DNA from 2 places in the Paenibacillus sp. XP01 genome. Region 2 is predicted to be linked to the other one. Evidence: predicted binding sites of a transcription regulator. Region 2 holds the regulator's gene; the other holds the start of a gene.
The links. Region 2 encodes Rex, which represses fermentation and respiration genes when NADH is low (regulators of the CRP and FNR family bind a similar motif). Its sites were predicted from a motif close to TTGTGAAATATTTCACAA; they were not measured.

Region 1 (4,433 bases), 180 kb from region 2:
GAAAGCTCCCTTGTTGTGCGTGCACGTCGACGGGGAACTGCTTGAAGGGCAGCTGTTGACGGAAGTCACCGTTGCGGAGGAACAAGTTTTCGGGCTTAATCCTTACGTGAAAAACGGGGATGGAGGTCGAACGTACATGCAGGCCAACATTCAATAGTCAAACATGCAACGGTTCTTTTAAGAACCGTCATATGATCCAAATTGAGCCTGCTTGCAGGCTCTTTGTGTTTCCCGGAAATGAAAAGTAACGGCTTTGACACTTTTTTCGGTTAAAATCTGTGCCATAATAATGGTTATGGACAACAGACAAATGATTTTACGCAGGGTGGTGTTACCTACATGAACTACAAATTCCCGGGACTAATTGGGTTTTGCCTGCTGTTACTGGCCATATTGGCAGGATGTACGGAACCCCAGCCTTCCGAGCAGCCTGTCGTCAAAGACGCCGATTCGGCGAATACGATTACGGTTGCAGTGGATGGCAGCACGTTCCTGCCGGATGCAACCAAATCGATCAAAAGGGATTTCAGCGAAGGAATGACGCTTAAAAAAGCGCTTTTGAACAGCGGACTTGTCGATTTCACGGCGGACGGCAAACGAATCCAATCGGTTGGAGAAGTATCGCTGGATGCCTCGCTGAGCTGGGCCGTAAAACTGAATGGAGAGGACGTCGACCCCGAGCATTGGGATATGGAGCTGCATGCCAAGGACGAAGTGGTCATCTATGTCAAAGCCGCCGACAGCTCTAATGAGGGGGTTGCTTATCAGACAACCCTGCTCAAGGTGAGCGGCGGTAACATTCTGCCATCGCTCAATCGGCAGTATGCAGGCGTATACGTGCCGGAATGCACGGTGCGCGATGTGTTGAAATCCAGCGGCGTGGTTCGATTGTCGGAAAACAACAAATACGTCTTGTCCGTGGAAAACGTTAGCCCGCGCATGAATCAACGCTGGGTGATTATGGTCAATGACAAAGAATTGATGGACAACGGCCTGGACATGAAATTGAATCCGCGTGATGCAGTTAAACTGGAATTGACGGCATCCTGATGGACAAGCCGTGCAGATAGAAGCCCAATTCTCCTAGCGGGAGGATTGGGCTTTTTGGGGGTTAGATCCGGCAAATTTCCCGTGGGCACAATTCGCAATGGCAGATGCCTTGCAGCATTTGCAGATCCTTGATGACGATCATGCCGTTTTCATATTCGATGGCGTCTTTTTTGCGCAGGTCGCTAAGCATGCGGTTCACGCTCTCGCGAGTGGCACCGATCATGTTGGACAGGTCGGTGTGGGTAATTTTTTTATGAATGATGACATGTTCGCCGTGAGGCTCCCCGTACGAATTGGACAAACGGATTAACGTGGAGCATAGGGCACCCGGTTTACCATACAACATGAGGTCACGGAATTTGGTTTGGGTCAACCGGTGATGGATACCCATCCATTTCATGAAATCAATTGCAAAATCGCAATGCTGACAAATTAGCATCTCCAAATCTTTGTGCTCCAGGACGCCGATTTCGCTGTCTTCCAGCACTTCGGCCGAGAAGGAATGACGGGAACCAAAGAACGGATCGGCCTGGCCGATCATATCCCCGGCTTGGTACATATACATGATAAGCTCTTTGCCTTCATCCGTAGATTTGGTGATCTGGGCGCGTCCCCGTTTCAGATAGTACAATTTGTCGGAGACATCGCCTTCCCAATACAGGTGGGTACCTTCGGGATAGGTGCGTTCTTTCATCGTTACGAGCAGATGGTTGAAGTTCACTTCCGAGAAACAGCTTGTATTTCCGCGCTCTTCCAGTACACTCAATGGTTCTCTCATAAGTCTATCTCCCCTTTGTATCCGCCGGCGTTCTTTCATGTAGGTGAATGAGCTGCCGTGGTTCGCCGCAAGCCGCCGTCCTGATCAGGTGAATTCGGCCGGTGAGGGACGGTACAAATTGCGGTGGTTCAATTTTTAAGTTCAGTATATACCTAATGCAGGGGCTGGGAAGGAGGCAAAAATGGCAATATTTCAAACATTGTGATTAAATTCACTTTTCTAAGGAAAGGATGATGATGACAGAATAGCATTTTAAATATGAAGAGCTGTAAGGGGAGTGGAGCGATGCTCCAAAACATAAATTAAATTTGTTATACTTTGTGAAAAAAATCACATACCGACCGAATTCGCCATGGTACGATGTGATCGTAAGCAGAGAGACAAACAATACGAACCTTTAGGAGGATGAGGGAGATGGCTGTAAAGAACGAAGTCGCCCCAGTAAAAGAACCGACAGCAGGCCAGTATATCCAAACGTTGATTGACAAAGCAAACAAGGCACACGCAGCGTTCATGTCCATGGATCAGGAGCAGATCGACCGAATCGTGCAGGCCATGGCACTCGCAGGACTCGACAAACACATGATGCTTGCCAAAATGGCCGTCGAAGAAACAGGTCGAGGCGTGTATGAGGATAAAATCACTAAAAACATTTTTGCCACGGAATATATTTATCACAGCATTAAATACGACAAAACGGTAGGCGTGATCGAAGACAACGAATTCGACAGCTTCCAGAAAATTGCCGAACCGGTGGGCATCATTATGGGGATCACACCGGTTACGAATCCAACGTCCACCACGATGTTCAAAGCGCTGATCTCCATCAAAACGCGCAACCCGATCATCTTTGGATTCCATCCGTCCGCACAAAACTGCAGCCGTGAAGCTGCCAAAATCCTGCTTGAAGCAGCCGTGAAGCATGGTGCTCCGGCCGATTGCATCCAATGGATCGACGATCCTTCCATGGATCGGACCAATGCCCTGATGAATCACCCTGACGTAGCGCTTATTCTGGCCACAGGCGGATCAGGCATGGTACGGGCCGCATACAGCTGTGGTAAACCGGCACTGGGTGTCGGACCAGGTAACGTTCCTTGCTTCATTGAGAAAAGCGCGGACATCAACCAGGCGGTGACCGACCTGATTCTGTCCAAATCGTTCGACAACGGCATGATCTGCGCATCCGAGCAAGCCGTCATCATCGAAGAAGCGATTTTCGACCAGGTGAAAAAGAAAATGATCGCCAGCGGCTGTTACTTTGTGAACAAAGAAGAGCTGGCAAAGTTGACGCCAGGCGTGATCAATGTCGATAAATGTGCGGTCAATCCGGCGATCGTAGGCCAATCCGCCGCCAAAATCGCCGAACTGTGCGGCATTGACGTTCCGGCAGGCACCAAAATCCTCGTTGCCGAAATCGAAGGCGTAGGCACGAAATACCCGCTGTCGGCCGAAAAACTGAGCCCGGTGCTGGCTTGCTACAAAGTGAAAAACGCAGCCGAAGGCATTGAGCGCGCAGCGGAAGTGGTTGCTTTTGGCGGCATGGGCCACTCCTCGGTGATCCATTCGAACAATGAAGATGTCATCACCAAATTTGCGGATCGTTTGCAAACAGGCCGGATTCTGGTCAACTCGCCATCCACGCATGGGGCGATCGGCGATATTTACAATACGAACATTCCGTCCCTGACGCTGGGCTGCGGCTCGTATGGACGCAACTCGACGTCGTCGAACGTATCTGCCGTCAACTTAATCAACGTGAAAAGGGTGGCTCGCCGTACCGTGAATATGCAATGGTTCAAAGTGCCGAACAAAGTCTATTTCGAAAAAGGCGCAACGCAATATCTCGCCAAAATGCCGGACATCACCCGCGTTGCCATCATTACGGACCCTGTGATGGTGAAGCTTGGTTATGTCGAAAAAGTAGAGCATTACCTGCGTCAGCGCCAGACTCCGGTTGCGATCGAAGTGTTCTCCGAAGTCGAACCCGATCCATCGACAACGACGGTTGATCGCGGAACCGAGATGATGAATCGCTTCCAGCCGGACTGCATCATCGCCCTCGGCGGCGGTTCGCCGATGGATGCCGCGAAAGCGATGTGGCTGTTCTACGAATACCCGGATACCGACTTCAACAACCTGAAGCAAAAATTTATGGACATCCGCAAACGGATCTATAAATATCCGCGCTTGGGCATCAAAGCGAAATTCGTAGCCATTCCGACGACATCCGGTACAGGATCGGAGGTTACCTCGTTCGCGGTCATTACGGACAAAGAGAAAGGCAATACGAAATATCCGCTGGCTGATTACGAATTGACGCCTGACGTGGCTATCGTGGATCCGGAGTTTGTGTACAGCTTGCCGAGAACCGCAGTGGCGGATACGGGCATGGACGTTCTGACCCATGCGATCGAAGCTTATGTGTCGGTCATGGCGAACGATTATACGGACGGTTTGGCGATCAAAGCGATCCAACTGGTGTTCCAATACCTGGAGCAATCGGCTTTGCAAGGCGACAAACTCGCCCGCGAAAAAATGCATAATGCATCGACGATCGCAGGCATGGCTTTCGCGAATGCGTTCTTGGGCATCAACCACAGCC
Region 2 (4,433 bases):
GGGGAAATCGCTCGGTTACCTGCTGCCAGCCATCTATGAGAGCGTGAAGCAGGAACAAAAGGTAATGGTCAGCACGCATACGATCAACCTGCAGGAACAGCTGCGGGAGCGGGATATTCCCCTTTTGACCCAAGTTGTGCCTTTTCCTTTTAAAGCTGCGGTATTTAAAGGACGAGGACACTACCTGTGCCTGCGCAAATTCGAGCACAAGATTAACGGCCGCGAATTTTCGACGCCGAAGGAAGATTATTTTACCGCGGCGCAGATGATCGTCTGGCTTACCCAGACCGAGACCGGGGACGACGAGGAACTGAATCTCAGCGGCCGCGGCGGGGACTTCTGGGAGACGGTGCAGAGCGAATCGGAATCCTGTCTGGGACGCTCCTGTCCTTGGTTCCGCAAATGTTATTATCACCGGGCCAAGCATGAAGCAGGCTTATCGGACATCGTCATCACGAACCATTCGAAGCTGTTTACCGACGTAAAGGCCAGCCATCAGCTGCTGCCGTCCTACGAGAGCCTTGTCATCGACGAGGCCCATCACTTGGAAGATGTAGCAGGAAAACATCTTGGACTTCATATGAAATATTTCACATTGGTGCATACGTTAACGCGTTTGTTCAAAGACAGCCGCAACGGACAGCTTCCGCTGCTGCGTTCTCAGCTGTCGGGACATGAACGTTCCGTCGAATGGGGATCGGCCATTGACCAGATGTTCCCGATTGCACTGGAAGCCAAAGAAATATGGGATCGGCTCAGCGAGGCGCTGTTTAACCTGCTGCCGGAACGGACCGACGCTTCTCCGGGAGAGACGGGACAATTTTCCCTGCGTTTGAAGAGCACGCAGAAGCCGGCCAAGTGGGAGGAATTGCAGAACGAGGAGAATCAGCTTTACGTCACGCTTGGCGATCTCATTCGCAAGGGAGACAAGCTGATGCTCGAGCTGAAAGAGGATCAGGACGACTATCAGTCGGACAGCTTGATCACGGACATTACGGGCTTGTTCAAAGACCTTTCCACGCTGCGCGAAAACCTGCGCTTCTTCATGCGAATGGACGATGCTGCCACGGTGTATTGGATGGAAGCAAGCGGCCAGTTCCGCAGCAAATCGCTGCAATTGTATGCCGTTCCCGTGGACGTGAGCGCGCAGCTGAAGGAAATGTTTTTCGATAAAAAAAGAAGCGTCGTGCTTACGTCTGCCACACTGTCCGTGGATAAGTCGTTTCAATTCATGATTGACCAGCTTGGCCTGCAGGAAGCCGCGGAGCATGATCGTTTGCTCACGGCGATGCTGCCGTCTCCGTTCCGCTACCGCGATCAGGCGCTGCTGGTGATACCGCGCGATTTTCCGAGCGTGAAAGGGTCGATCGGGGACGCGCATTTCGTGGACATGCTGGTACGATCGTTGGCCGAGACGGCCATCGCTACGCGCGGGCGCATGATGGTGCTGTTTACGTCTTATCGCATGCTGCGCCAAGTGTATGACCCGCTTAAGGAAGCATTGTCCGGAAACGAAATTTCCTTGCTCGGTCAGGGCGTGGACAGCGGCAGCCGGTCCAAGCTCACCCGCAGGTTCCAAGACGCCAAAGCGACGGTGCTTCTCGGGACGAGCAGTTTTTGGGAAGGCGTGGACATACCTGGGGATGCATTGACATGTCTGGCTATTGTCAGGTTACCGTTCCAGCCGCCGAATCATCCGCTCCTGGAAGCCAAAAGTGAATTATTGCAGCAGCAGAAAAAAAACCCGTTCATGAAGCTGTCTGTGCCTCAGGCGGTCATTCGTTTCAAGCAAGGATTCGGAAGGCTGGTTCGCACAGCCAAGGATCGCGGCGTTGTTATCGTATACGATACGCGGGTGATCGAATCATATTACGGAAAATACTTTTTATATTCCTTGCCTGGGCCAAAAATGGAACACATGCTGACCGAGCAAATGGTTCCGCGCATCAGCGAATGGCTCGAACAAGACGTTGAACAAACCTAATTCAGGTAGAAACGACAGAACATTTTTCGGCAATGTTGCGAAACGCCTGCAAAAGGCGGTACACTTGTTGAGATTACATGGCTTCGGGTTGATACGTTAAAGAAGTACATCAAATATAAGGCGGCATCCTTCCTCTAAAATGATTCGAATTAGAGTACACGGCGGGATGCCTCCCTTTTCATCTATTTATCGCGCTTTGGCAAGGAGGAGCAAAAAAAACATGAAATCAGATAAAATTTCGGAAGCCGTCGTGAGGCGGTTGCCGGTATATCTGCGTTATTTGAGTGAATTGCACCAACGTGAGGTAACGACGGTTTCTTCGCAGGAGCTGGGACAGCGCCTGGACCTCAATCCGGCCCAGATCCGCAAGGATTTGGCCTATTTCGGCGATTTTGGCCGCAAGGGCATCGGGTATGACGTATCGTATCTCATTGAGAAAATCCGCCATATCCTGAAGATCGACCAGCAAATCAATGTTGCGTTGGTAGGAGCCGGTAACCTGGGTCATGCCTTGTCCAACTATAATGCTTACTTGAAGGACAACATGAAAATCGTGGCTGTTTTCGATGCATATGAACCCAAGATCGGCACCCAAATCAACAGCTTGAAAGTGCAAGCGATGAATGAGCTGACGGAATCGGTCAGAAACCTTAATATTCGCATCGGCATCATCACCGTCCCCGATACCGAAGCGCAGAATGTGGCCGACCGGTTGATCGAATCCGGGATCGAAGCCATCCTGAATTTTGCGCCAACCATCTTGAAAACCCCGCCGCATGTTCGTATTCATAATGCGGACTTTACGACGGATTTGCTAAGCCTTGCGTATTATTTGGAAAATGGAAAGGACGACGAGCAGGATGACGACAAATAAATGGGTTATACACAACGGCAAATTCGCCGTAAACAAAGGTTTGGAATGGAACGTGGTTCAAGGATACATGGTGGTGGAAGACGACAAAATTCAGTATATCGGCGAATCCTTGCCGGCAGAAGATGAAAGCCTGCCGAAAGTGGACGGAAAAGGATTGCTCTTTCTGCCAGGTTTGATCAATACGCACGGACATGCCGCCATGTCGCTGCTGAGAGGCCACGGGGATGATCTGGCGCTGCAGGTATGGCTGCAGGAGAAAATGTGGCCGATGGAGGCGAAAATGACGTCTGAGGACGTTTATTGGGGGGCGTCCTTGTCGGTGCTTGAGATGCTCAAAGGAGGAACGACGGCTTTTCTGGACATGTATGATCACATGGATCAGGTTGCCAAAGTCGTGGAGCAATCCGGCATTCGTGCAGCGCTCGCTCGCGGCGTCATCGGTCTTTGCTCCGAAGAGGAACAGAAGCACAAGCTCGGCGAAGCGGCTGCGTTTGCCCGCGACTGGAACGGGAAGGCAAATGGACGGATTACTGCTGTAATGTCTCCGCATGCGCCTTATACGTGCCCTCCGGATTACATAGAAAAGTTTGTGCAGGTTGCCCATGATCTGAATTTGCCGCTTCATACCCATATGTCCGAAACGCTGCGCGAAGTGGAACAGAACGTGACCGATTACGGTCTGCGTCCTGTAGCGTACTTGGAGAAGCTTGGCTTTTTCTCGCGGCCTTCCCTCGTGGCTCATGCTGTGCATTTAAACGATGAGGAAATCGAGATTTTGGCTCGCCATAACGTTGCAGTATCTCATAATCCGGGCAGCAATCTGAAGCTGGCTTCCGGCATTGCGCGAGTTCCTGAGCTGCTGAAAGCGGGCGTGACCGTTTCTTTGGGAACAGACGGACCGGCGAGCAATAACAATTTGGACATGTTTGAAGAGATGCGTCTGGCCGCATTGATTCATAAAGGCGTGTCCGGTGATCCGACTGCGGTTCCGGCCGGCGAAGCGCTTCTGCTTGGAACGGCATACGGAGCACGCTCGATTTTCCTCGACAATACCGGCCTGCTTGAAGCGGGAATGAAGGCGGATTTCATCGGGGTCAACATAGACCAGCCTCATCTGTACCCGCATACCGATCTGATTTCCCATGCCATTTATTCGGCGTCGGCCAAAGACGTGGAGCATGTGTGGGTAGATGGCAAACAAGTGGTGAAACATGGCGAGTGCCTGACGATGGACGAGGAACGCATTTTGCGTGAAGCTCAATCGGCGTTTGAGGGCCTGCTCGCCCGTTAATTTCTCATGGGCGCAGCCTCATCAGGGAAAGGGAGTTCGGCTTTTGAAGAAAAAGAAAAAGAAAAAGTGGATATGGATATCGCTGCTGATCCTGATCGTGGCGTTGATTGTATTGCAGCGCTATTACGTCTATGTGACCAAGGACCAGCGCAATCAGGAGGCGCTCGCCCTGCAGGCCGCCCAGCAGCAGCTGGAGCTGACGTCCTACGATAATTTTCAAAAATTCGTATGGGGACAGAAAGAAGGCGAAGACAGCATCTATTGGACGCTGAGCGGCACCAATA

Region 1: the regulator Rex is predicted to act here: its motif matches at 2,147-2,164, upstream of adhE (bifunctional acetaldehyde-CoA/alcohol dehydrogenase).

Annotation. Positions count from the first base shown of each region.
Region 1 is NZ_CP139481.1:4,651,650-4,656,082, reverse strand. It holds gene SNR34_RS20955 (hypothetical protein) at 1-157, shown strand, start outside; gene SNR34_RS20950 (hypothetical protein) at 340-1,050, shown strand; gene SNR34_RS20945 (Crp/Fnr family transcriptional regulator) at 1,112-1,828, opposite strand; gene adhE (bifunctional acetaldehyde-CoA/alcohol dehydrogenase) at 2,243-4,433, shown strand, end outside.
Region 2 is NZ_CP139481.1:4,476,432-4,480,864, reverse strand. It holds gene dinG (ATP-dependent DNA helicase DinG) at 1-1,984, shown strand, start outside; gene SNR34_RS20045 (redox-sensing transcriptional repressor Rex) at 2,151-2,858, shown strand; gene SNR34_RS20040 (amidohydrolase) at 2,845-4,149, shown strand; gene SNR34_RS20035 (cell wall elongation regulator TseB-like domain-containing protein) at 4,193-4,433, shown strand, end outside.